4 regions of the Tistrella mobilis genome follow, and region 4 is predicted to be linked to each of the others. Evidence: riboswitches for the same ligand, from Rfam matches in the RefSeq annotation. Region 4 holds a riboswitch; each other region holds the start of a gene.

Region 1 (4,549 bases), 500 kb from region 4:
GCCATCGCAGGGGCCAGGTCGCGCAGCTCCGGCCGGCGGTCGTCATGGATCACCGTCACAGGGAACATCCGGCCCTCGGCCCGCAGCCGCTCCGCCCCGCCGATCAGCGCCGCCACCCGTTCGGCATCCAGGGTCGCCGACATGGCGATGAGGCGGAGATCCGGGCGCAGCGCCTGTTTCGCTTCCAGCGCCAGCGCCAGGCCCAGATCGCCGTCCAGGCTGCGCTCGTGGATTTCATCGAAGATCACCGCGGCCACACCCTGAAGCTCGGGATCGCCCTGGATGCGGCGGGTGAAGATGCCCTCGGTCACCACCTCGATCCGGGTCCGGGGCCCGACCTTCTGGTCCAGCCGGACCCGGTAGCCCACCGTCTCTCCCACCGCCTCGCCCAGCATCGCGGCCATGCGCGCCGCCGAGGCGCGGGCCGCCAGCCGGCGCGGCTCCAGCATCAGGATACGCCCCTCCGCGGCCCAGGGCGCGTCCAGCAGCATCAGCGGCACCGCGGTGGTCTTGCCGGCGCCGGGCGGCGCCTCGATCACCAGATCGCGGCCGCAGTGGAGGGCCTCGCGGATCGGGCGGGCAAGCTCCGCCACGGGCAGGGACCGGATCGCGCGGGCGATCCGGTCGGGCAGTGAGAGATCAGGCAGGGGCGCGTCCGGCGTCAAGACAGCTTCAGTCTTCCAGGAAGAAGTCGATGGTGGTCACCACCCGCACGGTTTTGGTCACCTGCCGGTTCTCGGGCATGTTCGGGATGTCGGTGGCGGGCAGGATCTGGAACAGGCCCTGAGAGGCGTTGCGGATTGCGCCCACATGGCTGCCGCTGTCGGTCGCGAACTGCGCCGCACCGTCGCGGGCATTGGCGGTCGCCTCGGCGATCATCCCGGGCTTCAGGTCGTTGAGCCTGGTGAAGATATAGGACGGGCCGCTGCCCCAGGCGCCCATCTCGTTGGACAGCACCACACCGGCCTCGACCAGATCGCCCACCTTCTGCGAGGCCGCCTCCACCTTGTCGACATCGGTGGTCCGCACCGACACCGTCTGCGCCACGATATAGCGCACCTCGACCGGGCCCGAGCGATAGAGCTGCGCGTTCTGGTCGGTCACCTCCAGGCTCAGCATCTCGATCGTATCGGCCGGCAGGCCGGCATCGGTGAAGAAGCGCTTCACCGTCTCGGTATCGCGCTTCAGCTGGCCCAGCACCTCGTTCAGATCGTTGCCCGAGGCGACATAGCGCAGCGACCAGACCGCCAGATCGGCCTTCACCTCGCGCTCGGCCAGGCCTTTCACCTGGACGGTGCGGTTGCCGAGCCGCGCCTCGACCACACCCTGGCCGACCAGCCAGCCGCCTGCGGCGATGCCCACCGCGATCACCGCGGCACCGGCCAGTCCCAGAACGTCCATACGCATCGGCAGATCTCCTGCGCAGAAATTCGGCCCCGCGGGTGTTGCGGACAGCCGTCGTCCCTCCTGCGCCGGAGCCTGCGACGCGGCGCGGCCGGCGTCAAGCGCGGCAGCGACACCATACCGACACGGGGTGGCCCCATCCGGCCGGCCTGACATCACCCGCTCACAGCCCGGCCCGGCTTCATCATCATCTACCAGTATTCGAAGACCAAACCTCACATTATTATGCCACAGCGCAGCACCTAACAATTTTCGCCCAAGTTCCCAGATCATTGAGGAAGGCAAGAGAACTTGCCGGATCGCCGAACACAGGAGTAATTGACCATGTTCAAGTCCATGCGCGGCACGACCTCGGCTCTTGCGATCCTCATCGGTCTGGGTGCCGTCCCCCTCGCGGCCGGCAGCGCACTGGCACAGGCCACCTCGCCGGGCGCGGCCCCTGCGGAACAGCAGGCCCCTGCCGGCAGCGGTATGGGCTCGGGCGGCAGTATGGGTTCGGGCAGCGGCGCCGCAGCCCCGTCGGGCGCCATGCCTGCGACCCCGCCGGCCGGCGGTGGCGACAGCGCCGAGGCCGAGGATCCGCAGCCGGCGGATACCCTGCTGTCGAACGACACCGTCGTACGGACCCCGGATGGTGATGAAGTGGCCGAACTTCAGGGCGTGATCTTCGGCACCGACGGCCAGATCACCCATGCGGTGCTCGCCTATGGCGGCGTGCTGGGCTTCGGCGCCAAGGAAGTCATGGTGCCCTGGGATCAGTTGAAGGCCGAGCCGGCCGAGCAGGCCCTGATCGCCTCGGTGACGCCCGAGCAGCTGGAGCAGATGCCCGCCTTCAAATCGCAGGAGGCCGTCAAGAGCGACGCCGACGCGGCCACCGGCGCCCAGCCGATGAGCACCACCCCGGCGCCGACCACCGCCCCCTCGGGCGGCTGATCCAGGCCGGACATGACCAACGACCATGACTGACTGACGACGGTCTTCCCCTGGACCATCGACGTTTCCTCCCGAACGTCTCCCTGCCTGATCACTTCGGGCGCCATCCTCCCCCCGCGGGGATGGCGCCCTTTTTTCGTGCCGCTTGCCCGGCCGTGCCCCGATCTCTATGGTGCCGGGCGACGGTGCCGGGCGGCCTTTCCCTGAAAGGACGCCGGCGAAGAGGGAATGCGGTGCGGCGCCCGGGCGCCCAGGCCGCAGCTGTACCCGCAACTGTAGGCGGTGAGCCCGCTCCCATTTCAGCCACTGGCGGTATTCCGCCGGGAAGGCCGGGGGTACGGGCCTGGACCCGCAAGCCAGGAGACCTGCCGTCGCCACCCCGCGTATCGCGCGGTCGTCGGGCGGGCATGACCGGCGGCAGGGACATCCGGGCAGGATCCGGCCATCCCGTTCGCGTCGGTGCGCCAGCCATCGCGGGACAACGCCAGACCCATGACCGACGCCGTCCGCCTGCTTCTGCTCGGCACCGCCCTTGCCGCCGCCGCCAATGCCGTACCTGCCTTCGCCGCAGACGAGGAAGACCGTCAGAGCCTGACGCCTCTGGTCGTGACGGCCACCCGCACGGCGGTCGACCCCGCTACCCTTGGCAGCTCGGTAACGGTGATCGACGGCGACGAACTGCGCCGCGCCGGTACCGTCTTCGTGGTCGATGCGCTCCGCCGGGCGCCCGGCGTGTCGTTCAGCCGCACCGGCGGCCCGGGGGCCGCCACCAATCTGCGCCTGCGCGGCACCGATGACAGCCAGACCAAGATCCTGATCGACGGCGTGGAGGTGAACGACCCGGCCAGCGCCAGCGGCGCCTTCGACCTCGGCCGGCTGCTGGCCGATGACGTCGACCGGATCGAGGTGCTGCGCGGCCCGCAAAGCGCGCTCTACGGCGCCGATGCAATGGGTGGCGTGGTCAACATCGTCACCCGCCGCGGCCTGCGCAATGGCGGCACCGGCGTCGAGGGCGACGCCTCGGCGGAATACGGCGCCTATCGCAGCCGGCGGCATTCGGCGGCGCTGCGCGGTGCCGGCGCGCGTTGGGACGGCGCCGTCTCGATCGTCGACTTCCGCACCGAGGGGTTCTCACGCCTGGAAGGCGGGCGGGAGGATGACGGTTTCACCGGTACCCAGATCGGCCTCAGCGGCGGGCTGGCCCTGAGCGATCAGATCGCGATCGAGGCCACCGGCACGGCCGCCCGCACCTCGGCCGATTTCGACCCCGCACGCAAGCCCGAGGCACCGGGCGAGAACGAGGCCGACAGCCTGAGCGGCCGGGTTGCCGCCATCGCCACCCTGTTCGACGGCCGGGTCGAGAACCGCACCACCCTCTCGGGCTCGCGGCTCGACCGCAGCTCCAAGGATCCGACCTCGCGTTTTTCGGTCCGCACCGATTTCGACGGGCGGCGCACGGGCATCGAAAACCAGACCGACATCACCGTCGACGGCCATGACGACGTGGCCACCATCGGCCTCTCGCGGGAGCACGAGGCCGCCTCGATCGGTGATGCGAAGGCGGCCGGCGATCCGGTGGTCAACACGCTTTCGGCCGATGCCGACACCACCGCGATCTTCGGCCAGTACCGCGCCGGGCTGTGGGACCAGCTCTATCTGACCGCCGGCCTGCGCCGTGACGACCATTCGGCCTTCGGCGCCGATACCACCTGGCGCTTCACCGGCGCCTGGATCGTGCCCGGCACCGGCACCACGCTGCGTGGCAGCTGGGGCACCGGCTCCAAGGCACCGTCGCTCTACCAGCTCTATCACCCGACCTATGGCGATGCGGATCTGGAGGTGGAGAAGAGCCGCGGCTGGGACGTGGGTATCGAACAGCGCCTGATCGACGATGCTCTGACCCTGGGGCTCACCTGGTTCCGCAACGACATCCGCAACATGCTGAGCTTCGATTCCGCCGCCAGCCGCTATCGCAACACCGCCCGCGCCCGCACCGAGGGGCTGGAAGCGACGGCAAAGGCGGCGCCGGCCGACTGGCTCACGCTTCAGGCGGCCTATACCTATCTGGAGACCACCGATCTCGAAACCGGCACGGCCCTGCCACGCCGTCCGCGCCACACCCTGTTCGCGGCCGCCGATGTCTATCCGCTCGACGGTACCCGGATCGGCATCGAGGCGTCCCATGTCGGCGCGCAGATCAACTCCGCCAGCC
Region 2 (4,549 bases), 410 kb from region 4:
TCCAGGAACAGCGGACCGTCGGCATGGGCGGCACCGATTTCGTATTGCAGGCTGCGCTCGGGGTCCAGATCCGGATTGCCGAAGGTGCGGCCGCCGCCGACGGCGGTGAAATCCGCGGCAAGCTCGGTACCGGTCGGCGCGCGGAAGCCGGTGGCGACACCGGCCCTGAGGGTCACCGTCGGCCAGGCCGCCCAGGCGGCACCGACACTCCAGGTGACGTCGTCCCAGCTTTCGGTGCGCGCCACCAGCAGCGGCTGGTTGGGCGTGGCCCTGGTCGACACCCGGCCATAGGTCCAGCGGGCGCCGCCGCGCAGGGTCAGCGCATCGTCGAAGGCCCGGTGCACGCCCTCGCCATAGACACCGAAATCCTCGGTGTCCTGGTTGATGTCGTAGGGCGGCACCTGCGAGGTGGTCCCGCCCGAAACCGACTGGCGGAAGCGGTCGCTGCGCAGTTTCGCGGTTTCAGCATCGATGCCGAACAGAAGATCGGTATCGTCATCCACCGCCAGCCGCGGCGCCAGCTTCAGCCCCAGCACGTCGAGCTGGCGGCGGTTGTCGTCGACCGAGAAGCCGGGGGCGCCGCTGCGCTGCCGTTCCGATCCCCAATGGAAGCTGTCGACATCGCGCACGGCATAGGCCTGGGCCGCAAGCCCCAGCCCGCCGCCGAATTCGGTGTCCCAGGCGAGATCGAGCGAGGCGTTGCGCCGGTCATCGGTGTTGTCCACATCCCATTGCGACCCGCGGAAGCCGGCATCATAGACACCGTCGGTGCGGAGCGTCAGGTCGATGCGCCCGACATCCTCGTTCTCGAAGCCGAGCGCCGCCAGCCCGCCACCGCGTTTCCAGGCGGTGTTGGCGAGCTGCCCCTCGGGGGTATGGTAGTCGTCGGAGACACCGCCGCCGATGCCGATATAGTGATCGAATCCGGCCATGCCGCCGGCATTGGCGGCATGGCCGCGGGCCAGACCGAAAGATCCGGCACGCGCGGTGATCTCGCTGCCCGCATCCTCGGTGGCACCGCTGCGGGTGACGAGGTTGATCACGCCGCCGATCGCCTGGGCGCCATAGATCACCGAAGCCGGGCCGCGGATGATCTCGATCCGGTCGAGGTCATCGGGCGAGAGCTTGGAAAGATTGGCGGTGCCGGCACGGCGGCCATTCATCAGCACCGTCACCTGGCTGCGCCAGTCGCGGCCCTGGCCGTCGGTCGCGCCGCCGCGGATGTTGAACGAGGTCTGACCCGGGCTCCAGTCGCTGAAAAAGCCAACCGCATTCTCGGCCAGCAGGTCGGTGACCGACCGGGCCGACGACCGCCGGAGGGTGGCGGTGTCGATCACCTGCACGGTACCGGCGGCACGGGCGCGAGGCTCATCGCGGCCCTGGGCGGTGATCAGCATCCGGTCGAGTTCGGTGGCGTCTTCGGCACGTGCGCCCTTGGGGAAGGCCAGATCGGGAAGAAGGGCAACGGAGCAGGTCACGGCCAGCACGCCAAGGGCGGGCCGGCGCAGGGAGGGGATGCGCATGGGCTGACGATCCGTTTTTTATGATGTCAATCGTGCCAGAGGAAGACGGCGGAGAGCTTCGGCGCCTCGGCAATCACACCGTCGCCGCCCTCGACGAGGGCCAGATCGAGATGGCGATCGAGCCGCGCTTCCAGATTGTCGACCGCATGGCCACGGCGGCCCAGATGGTCGAGCATATGGGCACGGGCGGCAGCCCGGTCGGGGAAGACTGCCCGGAAGGTCCAGGGCACCAGATGGACCGTGTCGGGCGCGAGGTCGCCTCCCAATTCGTCGAGCGCCAGCCGGTCGCCCGGGGTGATGTCCTCGCCATGCAGATGCGCCGGCAGAAAACCCGACAGGCACCAACTGCGCGGCCCCGCCTGGGCCGGTACGATCCAGGCGAGCATCCGGCCGAGCGGCCGGGTCCGGGCATGCAGCGCACGGGCCTGGCCGATCGGCCCCGGAATATTGGCGCAGAGGACCAGATCGGCCGGCACCGCCGGATCGGATGGCGCAAGCTCCTGCCAGACGGCGTCGCGGATCTCGATCGACAGGTCGGGCCGCGCCTCGGCAAGCCCGGCCAGCCGGCCGCGCATATGGGCATTGGGCTCGATCGCGCACCAGCGCCCGCCGCGGGCGATCACGGCCTGGCCGAGCAGTCCCGAGCCGGCGCCGATATCGATCAGGCTGCGCGGCCGGCCGCCGTAAAGCGCACGAAGCGTATCGCCCAGATTGCGGGCATAGTCCGACCGGGCGAGCTGGTCGGCGAAGAAGGCGGCATCGGGATCGGCCCAGGGGGCCGGCAGCGGCACCGGCGGAGAGCCTGTAGCAGCCGATGGCGCTGCCGCCTCGGACAGGGTGGACATTCGGGGCCTCACCTGCGTGGCACGTCACCGCAGGCCGGACCCGGGCGGACGGAGCCTCCCGGATCGCCATCGATACACCCCGACCGATGGGCACGCGCGTGACCACGAATGACGGCAGGTCTCCTGGCTTACGGGTCATCGCCGGTCCGTCGCCTTCCCGGCGCCCCATACGGGGCAACCAGTGGCATCGCTGACGGCCGGCTCGCCGTCTACAGTTGCGGGGGCAGCCGGGGCATGAGGCGGATCATCGCCTGCACCCCGTTCCCTTTTGATCCCCGAAGGGAACCGTCGCGGATGACGGTAGTGGAGCGACCCATGACAGGTCAAGCACCCCGTCCTCCTGATTATTTGTTATGATATAACATATTATTTTATCGCAGTGCAACACCCCCGGCAGCAGCGCTGCGGGGGTGAGGATCAGATGAAGAGATCGTCGGCCGATGCGAAGCGCACGCCCGCCGTCGTCATTTCGGCGCGTGCGCGCGCCAGCGAGCCGTCCGTGTCGATGGCACGACAGGCATCTTCCACCAGCACCACCTCGAAACCGGCGGCCCTGGCATCGAGCGCCGTCCAGGCCACGCAGAAATCGGTGGCGAGCCCGCAGACGAAGACCCGCTTGACGCTGCGCGACCGCAGATAGCCGTCAAGCCCGGTGGCACTGCGCCGGTCGGCGGCGAGGAAGGCCGAATAGCTGTCGACCGCGGCATCGTCACCCTTGCGGATGATCAGCCGGGCATGGGGCAGGTCCAGGTCGTCATGCAGCCCGGCACCACGGGTACCCTGCACGCAATGGTCGGGCCACAGCACCTGGGTGCCATAGGCAAGCTCCACGGTCTGGAACGGCGCCTTGCCGGCATGGCTGGAAGCGAAAGAGGCATGGCCGGCCGGGTGCCAGTCCTGGGTCAGCACCACCTCGGTGAACAGCCGCCCGATCCGGTTGATCACCGGCACGATCTCGTCGCCGCCGGCCACCGCCAGCGCGCCACCGGGCATGAAATCATACTGGGGGTCGGTCACGATCAGCGCATCGCCGGCACCCGGGCGCAGACGCAGGGCCTCGGCACGCGCCTCGGCTTCGGCATGACGACCGCGACGGGAAGACCGGCGGGCACCGGGCACGGCCGCGGAGGCATCGGCCACGTCCAGCGCTTCCCGGCGGCGGCGATAGGAGGGGAAGGCCGCCAGTTCCTCGTCGCGCGCGCCGCGGATCATCAGCCCGTGCAGGAAGCCGCGCAGCGAACGCACCTCCTGCCCGGTCAGGTCGGCGCGCAGGAACATGGCCTGCAGATTGCGGAGCATGGTCGGCCGCATCTGCGGGTTCCGCACCACCCCCGACCAGTCCAGCGCCTGGCCCAGATGCTCCAGAAAGGCGTCGATCTCCTTCTTGCTCGCCCGGCCATAGCGGCCGAGGTCGAGCTGCACCGGCACAGTCTCGTCGCGCGCGGTGAACCATTCATAAGAGACCAGCGCCACCGCCTGAGCCAGGTTGAGCGAGGCGAAAGCCGGGTTGAGCGGCACGGTCAGGATCAGATCGGCCAGCGCCACATCGTCATTCTCAAGCCCGGTGCGCTCGGGCCCGAACAGGATGCCGACCAGGCCACCGGCCTCGACATGGCCGCGCATGCGGGCGGCCGCCGCCGCGGGCGTCGCCACCGGTTTCACCATGTCGCGCGGTCGCGCGGTGGAAGCCACCACGAAATCCAGATCGGCGACCGCATCCGCCACCGTCGCATAGACCCGGGCGTTGTCGAGCACCGCATCGGCGCCAGAGGCCAGAACCCGCGCCCGCTCGCTCGGCCAGTCGCAGCGCGGAGCCACCAGGCGCAGATCGGTCAGGCCGAAATTCAGCATCGACCGTGCAGCCGAGCCGATATTGTCGGCGATCTGGGTGTTCACCAGGATGATGGCGGCCTGGCTGCCGACGGCACCTTCAATGCCACGGGTGGCAGCCGCCTTGGGCGGCCGCTGCTCGGACTGGTCGGTCATGCGCTCATATATCTTGTTGCTGCGAAGGGAAGCGGCCGCCGGACGACGTGCCCTCAGGCGACGCTGTTGGCCGCCGCGACCTCTGCCGCCGCCTGCACCGACACGCCGGCCCGATAGAGCCGCCAGGTGATGCCGTCGGCCAGCGCCTCGTAAGAGGCATTGACGACGTTAGCCGAGACGCCGACGGTCGACCAG
Region 3 (4,549 bases), 2.0 Mb from region 4:
AGATCAGCGCCCGCTCGCGCGCCGACACGGTCGACAGGCCGTCGAGCGAGCTGTCCGGCCGGTCGTCGCCGGGGATCACCACCAATGCCACGGCGCGGCTGCGGGCAAGCGCCGTCAGCCGCTCCAGCCCATAGGCCCAATAGGCGGCACCGCCCAGCAGGCGCACGATCACCAGCCGGGCACGGGCCAGCGTGCGATCGACCCAGAGATCGACCGACATCGGGTGCTTCAGCCGCTGAAGATTGACCAGCCGAAGCTCGGGCGCATCGGCGCCCAGCCGCGCCTTCGCGGCCGAGAGGCAGGCGAGTTCGGTATCCGCAGCCGTCACCACGACCATCTCGGCCGGGCTCTGGCGGAGGTCGATGGCCTCGTCGCCATCGTCGATCCGGCCGGGTTCGGCTGCGAGCAGATGCATGACGCCCGCGCCCTCAGCTCGCCGGTCGGCCGCCGAGGGCTTCGGCGACCGCGGCCGGATCCAGCCCCTGGGCGCCGATCACCACCAGGCGCGAGCGGCGCGCCTCGCCCGGCTGCCAGGGCCGGTCGAACTGCTGCTGCAACCGCGGGCCGACGCCCTGAACCAGCAGGCGCATGGCCTTGCCCGGCACGGCCACGAAACCCTTCACCCGGTAGATCGGATGCGCTTCGACCGCGGCCCCGATGCGGCCCGGCAGGGCCTCGTGATCGACGCCTTCCGGCAGCTCGACCACGAAGCTCGTGAAGGCGTCATGGCCGTGCTCTTCCTCGCTTTCGCCGTCGTGATGGCTGGGGCGGGCGGCGAGATCGTCCTCGACCGCCGCCCCCAGACCCAGCAGCACGGCCGGGTCGACCAGGCCGCGCGCCGCTTCAATCACCCGGGTGGCGGGGCGGAGTTCGGGCGCGATCGCAGCGCGGGCCCGGGCCATGCCTGCGGCATCGAGCATGTCGGCCTTGGTCACCACCACCATATCGGCGCAGGCCAGCTGATCCTCGAACAGCTCGTCGACCTCGGCCTCGTGGTCCAGGGTCTGATCGGCGGCGCGCTGGCGATCCAGCGCCTCGGGATCATTGGCGACCCGGCCCTCGGCCAGGGCGGCGCCGTCGACCACCGCGATCACGCCATCGACGGTCGCCCGGGTCTTCACTCCCGGCCAGGCGAAGGCCTGGACCAGCGGCTTGGGCAGCGCCAGGCCGCTGGTTTCGATGATGATGTGATCGGGCCGCGGCTCGCGGGCGAGCAGGGCCTCCATGGTCGGCAGGAAGTCGTCGGCGACGGTGCAGCAGATGCAACCATTCGCAAGTTCAATAACGTTCTCATCCGGGCACGTATCAATTCCGCAACCCTTGAGCAGATCGCCATCGATGCCGACATCGCCGAATTCGTTGACGATCAGGGCCAGACGACGCCCGCCGGCGTTCTCGATCAGATGCCGGATCAGCGTGGTCTTGCCCGCGCCGAGAAAGCCGGTGACGATCGTCGCAGGTATTTTCGCCCGGGTGCTCATGCGCGCCTCGCGTTGGTTCGGTTCGATCGCGGCAACGGTAGAGGTCGAATGGCCGCGCCGTCAATCCACTCTCTGAGCCCCGGTCCGGGCTGCGAAATCACGTTGCGCGCGCCGGATCGGGCCGCTAGCATCGTGCCCGCACGTGGTGCCACCCCGATCCAGGCGGAGGGGGTGGAGAATTGGGAAAGCGGTACGCGGAAGGCTCATAGCCCCGCAAAGCCGCTGCTGCCCCCGCAACGGTATGGAAGCTTAAGGCCGTCGAAACCACTGGGTCGGAAGACCTGGGAAGGGACGGCCCCCGGCCCGGATTTCCGGTCCGGCTTCCGAGCCCGGATACCAGCCCGTGACATGACCGGCAGGCCGCGGTGGGCGGTGAGCGCTGATCCAGGGGGTCTCCCTCGGGCCTGTGTTTCCCAAGGTCCGTATGCCGGCTGCCGGCCGCCCCCGTTCCGGATCCGTTTGCAGACCAGTTAGCTGCGGTCGCTGTCCCGTTCCGTCGACGAGGATGCGACCCTGTTTATGCGTTTTCCCCTATGGATCCAAGGGCTTGCAACCCTGCCACCACTTCTCGCCACCAGCCTTGCAGGGGCGGCGGAAACCCGTCTCGACCCGCTGTCGGTGGAAGCGCCGGGCATCGAAGAGACGGCAACCTCCGACCTCGCCCGCCTGGGCTGGGAAATGGAGGTGGTGACCCGCGCCCAGATCGAGCGCGCCGGCCCCTCGGCCGATGTCACCCGGGTGCTGCAGCGCTATGTGCCGGGGCTGTATGTCGCGCCCAAGAACGGCCCCTTCGACTACGCGACCTATTCGCTGCGCGGCTCGCGATCGGCCGACATCCTGATCCTGCTCGACGGGGTCCGGCTCAACAACCGGCTCTATGGCGGGCTCTACATCGACACGATTTCGACCGCCGCGATCGAGCGGATCGAGGTGGTGAAGGGCGCCCAGGGGCTGATCTTCGGCACCGAGGCGGTTGCCGGCGTGATCAACATCGTCACCCGCCGGGTGACCGGCAACGATCCTGAGGGGGCCATTTCCGGCGGCCTCGCCACCGACGGCGCCCGCCATCTCGACGGCCGGGTTGGTCACCGCTTCCCGAACGCGCCCGGCGCCCTGGATCTGATGGTCTTCGGCTCCCACGACCAGAGCAACGGCTACATCCCCTATCGCAGTGAGGACATCGAGGCCACGGTCAGCGACCGCCGCCGGTCCTATCGCGTCGCCAATCTGGGCTTTCGCGCCACGCAGCATCTGGGCGATACCGCACGCGCGGATCTGTTCTATCAATACGCCGCCGGCAAGCTGGATTTCGCCAAACCCTATGCCAACCGCGACGTCTTCAACGACCGTACCCAGCACATCGCCACCGCCAGCTTCGAGCATGCGCCGAGCGCGGCCTTCGACTATGCGCTCCGCGCCCATCTGAACGTCTGGGACACGGACTATACCCGCATCCACAATCTGGAGGGCGGCGGCACGACCACGGTCAATGACGGCGACTATTGGGGCTTTAAGGATTACGGGCTGAAGGCTCAGGGCCGCTGGCGCTTCGCCGGACAGGAACTGCTCTTCGGCGCCGACAGCCAGTTCTACCGCGGTGCCGACGATGTGCTGGTGATCGGCAGGCAGACGGGCGAGGCCTATGGGCTGTTCACCCAGCTCCGGCCGCATCTGGATGCCCTGCCCGAGACCGATCTGTCGATCGGCACCCGCTACAACTGGACGGCCGACGGTGCCGAGGCGCTGGTCTGGTCGGCCAGCATCCGCCAGGGCTTCGGCCCGGCCTTCGTCCGGGCACTTGCCGGCACATCCTTCCGCCTGCCCACCGCCGAGCAGCTCTATGCCAACGACGATTGCTGCGCCAAGGGCAATCCCGGCCTCGACCCCGAGACCAGCCGCGAGGTTGAACTGGGCGGCGGCATCGAATTCGATCTTGGCCGGGATGCCCGCATCACCATCGAGGCGACCGCCTTCCGGCGGGAGATCGACGACATGATCGGTGACGACGGTGAGCGCTTCATCAACATCTCCGAAGGCGTGCTCTCCGAAGGTGTCGAACTGGAGGTGGGGCTCGATTTCGCCCGCGGCTGGTCGACCGGCGCCGGCGCCACCTTCGTCTCGACCGAGCGCCGGGACACCGGGGCACAGATCGACAACATTCCGACCCGCCACGGTTTCGTCCGGATCGGCTATGAGACGCCGGATGACAGCCTGGGCTTCGCGCCCGGCGACAGCTGGGGGGCCGATCTTTACGCCCGTCATGTCGGCCATGTCCGTGCCCGCGATGTCGCCTATGGGGATTATGTCGTCTTCGATGCCTCGGGCTTCTATGCCTTCGGCCCCAAAGGCGCCCACCGGCTGACCCTGACGGTGGAAAACCTGTTCGACCAGGACTATGCCACCGCGCGCGCCGGCACCAGCACGTCCGGCCGCTATGTCGATCAGCTGGGCCGGCCGCTCACCGCAGAACTGCGCTATGGCTACAGTTTCTGACATGCCGGCCAATGCCGCCCCACCGGACGTGATCCTTCTGCTGGTCCGCCGCGGCTATGGCAGCCCGCGGCGGCTGGAGGCACTGCGCGCGGCCGTGGCGGCGCACCTGGCCGACGAGACCGGCTTTTCAGGACCGGTGGTGCTGGCCTTTGCCGAACTTGCGGTCCCGTCGGTCGCGGGCGCGCTGGAGGCGCTCGACGGCCAGGGCCGGGTCCGGGTGCTGGTGGTCGACCTCGTCGTGCCGGCGGATATGAGCCTGCGCGGCTGGCTGCCCGGTGCACTGCACGACTGGGCCAACCGCCGGGAGGTTACGCTCGACATCGCCTTCTCGGATCCGGTCGATGGCGATCCGGCCTTCGTCTCGGCCGTGGTCTCGCGCATCACGGCCGGTCCGGTGGAAGACGTGCGCCAAAGCCCCGCCACCGACAGCCGGCCCTCCTGGAACGACCCGCCGGACCATGCTTTCCATCTCTTCGCCTGCGACGGGCCGCGCTGTGCCCACCGCGGATCGGGTGCCGTCTGGACGGCGATGCTCGATGCGCTGGAAGAGGCGGGGCTGCGCGGCAAAACGGCGG
Region 4 (4,549 bases):
GCCCTGCGGCCAGCCATGTGACAGAGACCAGCCGTCCGGCCGGGGCGAGACGCAGCAGCAGCTCGTCGGCGCAGAGGTTCATCGACACGATGCGTTGTGGCCCGTCCCCGGCGGATGCCGGGGACGGTGCTGCCAGGAACAGGCCGGCCAGGCAGAATGCGAGGCGCCGTTTTTGCATAAGCTCAGAACCGCATGCGCAGGCCGGCATATGCCGCACGTCCGCGTGAGCCGTATCCAAGAACTTCTTGATATTCCTCGTCAAAAAGATTGTCGATCCGGCCGAACACTTCGACGGTGTCGGTAAGATCGTAGGCCGCCGTCAGATTGACGAGGGTATATTCATCCAGCGTGACCGGGTGCGGCACGTAGTTGGTGTCGTAGGCCCAGTCCTTTTGCTCTCCATTGTAGATCACCGCGATGCCCGCTCGGGCACGGTCGTCGAGGAAACGCGTCGTCAGATCGGCGCTGGCAATATGCGGTGCGCGGCGAACCAGCTCCTCGCCTTTGGAATCCTCGCCGTCGGTATAGGTGTAGGTCAGCCGCAGATCCATCCAGCTAAGCGGGCGGATGGTCATCGAGGCCTCCACGCCGTTGATGCGTGACGTGCCGGGCAGATTGATCGACGAGCTGCCGCTGCCCTGGATCAGGTTTTCGATATCCTGTCGGAACCATCCCAGATCGACCACCAGCCTGCCGTCGAGGAAGCTGTGTTCGATACCGGCATCCCAGCCTGTCGCCTCTTCAGGCTTGAGATCGGGATTCCCTCTATAAGTATTTGTATAACCATAGAGTTCGAACAGGGTCGGGTTCTTGATGCCGGTGCCGTAGGAGGTGCGGAGCTTCGTGTCGGTTCCAGGGATCAGCCAAGCCGCGGTCACCCGCCAGCTGTGCTGGTCGTCGAACAGGCCGTTCCGATCGTAACGGCCGGCGGCGGACAGGAAGAGCTGGTCGTACAGGCCGAGGCGGTATTCGCCGGCGAATCCGGTGGATTCGTAGTCGTGTTTGACGATCGAGCCCGGTGCCCAGGAGCTCCAGGTTCGGGCGTTTTCGCGCTCATGATCCAGACCGGCGCTCAGGTCGTGGCGGATGGCGCCGGTCTCGAAGCCATAATCGGTCTGATAATCTGCCTTCAGCCTCCGGCCCAGATAGGTGCTGGTTATGCGGTCGCCGTCGCGGTAGTCGCGGTCGTGTTCGGTACTGGCGAGGCCGATCTTGTGCCGCCATCGGCCATCCGCCAGGGCGTAGCGCGCCTCACCACGCAGGAAGGTCTGAGTGCCGGTGGTCAGGTCGTCGGTATCATCCTGTGGCAGGGTGTTATAGGCATCGGTGTCGGTGCGATACCGCACGGTCCTGCCAACCAGCGCGAACTCCAGATCCTCCGCCGGCCGCCAGCCAAATTTGGCAAAGGCCGAACGGTTGCGATAACCGTCCTTCTCCGGGTTACCGGCGCCTTCGTCGGCGGATGAGATCCCGTCGGTGCGAAAGCTCTGGGCCGAGACCAGGGCGTCGAAGCTCCGGTCGCCATAGGAAACGGTACCAACCGCCTCCCGGGTGTCGAAACTGCCGGCCTCGGTGCGCAGGCTGCCCGAGAGCGGGCCGTCCCCGCGCTTCGTCGTGATGTCGATGACGCCACCCACGGCATCCGACCCGTAAAGCGCACTCTGTGGTCCGCGCAGCACCTCGATCCGCTCGATCTCGTAGGCGAGCAGATGGCCGAAATCGAAGTCCGAGCCGCCCGAGGGATCGGAGACTTCGATGCCGTCGATGCGCACCAGCGTCTGGTTGCCTTCCGAACCGCGGATGCGGATCTGCGACAAGCCACCGACCGATCCGGTGCGGCTGACCGCGAGGCCCGGTACCAGGCGCAGGGCATCATCGACCTGGCGTATCTGCAACGCCTCGATCTGGTCGGCCGTGATGACGGTAACGGCGCTGCCGACGGTTTCGATCGGCACCGGGCTGCGGGCAGCGGAAACCGAGAGCGGGGCGAGGCGGGTGACGTCTTCGCTGTCCGTTTCTTCGGCCGAGGCGACGGCCAGAGGGGAAAGGACGATCAGCGGCAGGGTCAGGCCGGCACGAAGCAGACGGCGTGACCGGTTGCGGGCAGGCGGGCGATTGGTGGACACGGAATACTCGACCTCGTTCGACTGCATCATGCGGTCACTGCGAACGAGGCCGGCAGGGGCGGCTGGTCAGGGCGGGAAGGGGGATAGCCTTGAGGGGCTATGGGGTCTTCATGCCGCGCCGCCACCGCTTGCAGAACCCATCGGTACACCCCGCCCGACGTGCTCGCCCGTGACCGCGAATGACGGCAGGTCTCCTGGCTCACGGGTCGTCGCACCACCGTCACCTTCCCGGCCCCCGTCGGAGCCAGTGGTTTTCGAGACGGGGCACTCTCCGCTCACAGTTGCGGGGGCAGCTGCGGAATTGCCGGACTATGCTACCGGCGCACCGCATTCCCTTTTCATCCCGCGGAACGACCGCAGGACACCGTCAGTGGCGACATCCTGCCGCGGAGATCGCCTTTCTGGCAAGGCCCATGTGACACCATCGTGTCATTTGCCGGGCAGACGGCCGAGCAGACGATCCCCCCAGGCCGCGGGCAGGGCGGCAAGCAGCCAGCAGAGTGCGGCCAGCTGCCAGGGAAAAGCGATGCGCGCCCGGTTGCGGTCGAGCCCGCGGCGGATGAGTCGTGCGGCGGTATCCGCATCCATCAGGAAAGGCATCGGGAAGCGGTTGCGCTCAGTCATCGGTGTGCGCACGAATCCCGGGCAAACGACTGAAATTCTGAGCCCGCCATGGGCCAGGCGCGGGCGCAGCCCTTCACCCCAGGCCTTCACGGCGGCCTTGGAGGCGGCATAGGCCGGGGCGCCCGGCTGGCCGCGATAACCGGCGAGGCTGGCCACGATCGCGATGGCGCCCCGGCCACGGCCGAGCATGGCATCGGCTGCGGGCAGGACCGTGTTCACCACGCCGTCGACATTGACCGCAAAGATCGCCCGCGTGACCCCGGCCGAGACGGCGCCGCCGCTACCGGTTTCGTTACCCGAGATGCCGGCGTTGGCGATGACCAGGTCGATGGGCGCGCGCGCCTCGGCCGCCGTCACCCAGGCTGCCGTTGCGGCGGCATCGGTGACGTCGAACTGCGCCACATCGACAATGGCACCGCGGCTGCGTGCCGCCGTCGCCGTCGTCTCCAGCCGGCCGGTATCGCGGCCATGGAGCGAGAGGCGGATGCCCGGCCCGGCATATTCCATCGCCAGGGCAGCGCCCAGGCCGCTGGAGGCGCCGGTGATGGCAATATGGCGTGGGGCGGGGGATGCGCTCATGGGACGCGGCCGGTCCTGGTGGACATCCGACGAGCGGCGTCGGAGACTGTGACGTGATCAGACCCGGATGACATCCGAGGCTTGGCGGGGGAGAGGCGGGTTCGTATAGTCCGCCGGTTCGATCCGCCCTGATCATCGCTCATCCTCGGGAGATTGGCCATGGCCCTCGCCAGCATGACAGGATTCGCCCGCGCCGATGCAGGCGATGCCCGCTACGGCTGGAACTGGGAAGTCAAGAGCGTCAACGGCCGCTCCCTGGATCTGCGAATCCGTCTGGCCCCCGGCTTTGACCAGCTGGAGCCGGTGGTGCGCAAGGTCGCCCAGGACCGGATCCGGCGTGGCCATGTCAGCGTGCAGCTGGGCCTGGTGACCCATGCCCGGGGCGCGCGTCTTCGCATCGATCCGGAGGTCGCCGACGGGCTGGGTGATGTCCTGACCGAGCTTCAGCGACGCTTTCCCAAGGCAAAGGTGCCGCGGCTCGACGGTCTGCTGCGGGTGCCCGGCCTGCTGCAGATGGTGGAGCAGGAGGAAAGTGAGGCCGTGCGCGCCGCCCGCGAGCACGCGATGACCGAGAGCCTGATTGCTGCCTTTGATCGCCTGGTCATTGCCCGCGCTCAGGAAGGCGCCGCCCTGACCCGGTTGCTGACCGAGCATGTCGATGCGATCGAGGGGCTGGTGACCGAGGCTGCCGGTCTGGCTGCCACTCAGCCGGCGACCATCCGGGCCCGGCTGGAGGAACAGCTTCGCAGCCTGCTGCAGGATCGTGCCGGCGCGGCCGAAGACCGGATCATCCAGGAAGCCGCCATGCTGGCTGCCAAGGCCGATATCCGCGAAGAACTGGACCGGCTGGTCGCCCATGTCGCCCAGGCGCGGGAGCTGATGGCTGCCGACGAACCGGTCGGGCGTCAGCTCGACTTCCTGGCGCAGGAATTCAATCGCGAGGCCAATACGCTGTGCTCGAAATCATCCGACACGGCGCTGACCCGGATCGGCCTTGCCCTCAAGACCCGGATCGACCAGCTCCGCGAGCAGATCCAGAACGTCGAATGAGCTTCGACCCCACCGCCTTTCAGGGACCATGCCGCCGATGACCGACACCACCACCGCACGTCGCGCCCTCCATGACCGCCGGCGTGGCTTGATGCTGGTGCTCTCTTCGCCTTCCGGCGCCGGCAAGACCACATTGTCGCGCCGCCTGCTGTCGCAGGATGACGACATCA

Evidence for each region. A riboswitch is a leader RNA that binds a small molecule or an ion and turns the genes downstream of it on or off. The one in region 4 is predicted to bind cobalamin.
Region 1: it holds a riboswitch for cobalamin, as region 4 does, so the genes downstream of both, P7L68_RS14780 (TonB-dependent receptor plug domain-containing protein) here and P7L68_RS17100 (TonB-dependent receptor plug domain-containing protein) in region 4, are expected to answer to the same signal.
Region 2: it holds a riboswitch for cobalamin, as region 4 does, so the genes downstream of both, P7L68_RS18900 (class I SAM-dependent methyltransferase) here and P7L68_RS17100 (TonB-dependent receptor plug domain-containing protein) in region 4, are expected to answer to the same signal.
Region 3: it holds a riboswitch for cobalamin, as region 4 does, so the genes downstream of both, P7L68_RS08040 (TonB-dependent receptor plug domain-containing protein) here and P7L68_RS17100 (TonB-dependent receptor plug domain-containing protein) in region 4, are expected to answer to the same signal.

The regions. Positions count from the first base shown of each region.
Region 1 covers NZ_CP121017.1:1,982,865-1,987,413, reverse strand. The annotation lists gene hrpB (ATP-dependent helicase HrpB) at 1-665, opposite strand, end outside; gene P7L68_RS14790 (SIMPL domain-containing protein) at 673-1,407, opposite strand; gene P7L68_RS14785 (PRC-barrel domain-containing protein) at 1,729-2,337, shown strand; cobalamin riboswitch at 2,504-2,725, shown strand; gene P7L68_RS14780 (TonB-dependent receptor plug domain-containing protein) at 2,830-4,549, shown strand, end outside.
Region 2 covers NZ_CP121017.1:2,893,984-2,898,532, forward strand. The annotation lists gene P7L68_RS18895 (TonB-dependent receptor) at 1-1,523, opposite strand, end outside; gene P7L68_RS18900 (class I SAM-dependent methyltransferase) at 1,550-2,368, opposite strand; cobalamin riboswitch at 2,464-2,673, opposite strand; gene pncA (bifunctional nicotinamidase/pyrazinamidase) at 2,786-3,415, opposite strand; partial or broken gene P7L68_RS18910 (RNA methyltransferase) at 3,599-4,354, opposite strand; gene cimA (citramalate synthase) at 4,408-4,549, opposite strand, start outside.
Region 3 covers NZ_CP121017.1:491,024-495,572, reverse strand. The annotation lists gene cobN (cobaltochelatase subunit CobN) at 1-415, opposite strand, end outside; gene cobW (cobalamin biosynthesis protein CobW) at 429-1,481, opposite strand; cobalamin riboswitch at 1,608-1,840, shown strand; gene P7L68_RS08040 (TonB-dependent receptor plug domain-containing protein) at 2,001-3,974, shown strand; gene P7L68_RS08035 (ferredoxin) at 3,958-4,549, shown strand, end outside.
Region 4 covers NZ_CP121017.1:2,483,886-2,488,434, reverse strand. The annotation lists gene P7L68_RS17105 (ABC transporter substrate-binding protein) at 1-82, opposite strand, end outside; gene P7L68_RS17100 (TonB-dependent receptor plug domain-containing protein) at 183-1,955, opposite strand; cobalamin riboswitch at 2,293-2,510, opposite strand; gene P7L68_RS17095 (SDR family NAD(P)-dependent oxidoreductase) at 2,556-3,329, opposite strand; gene P7L68_RS17090 (YicC/YloC family endoribonuclease) at 3,489-4,379, shown strand; gene gmk (guanylate kinase) at 4,408-4,549, shown strand, end outside.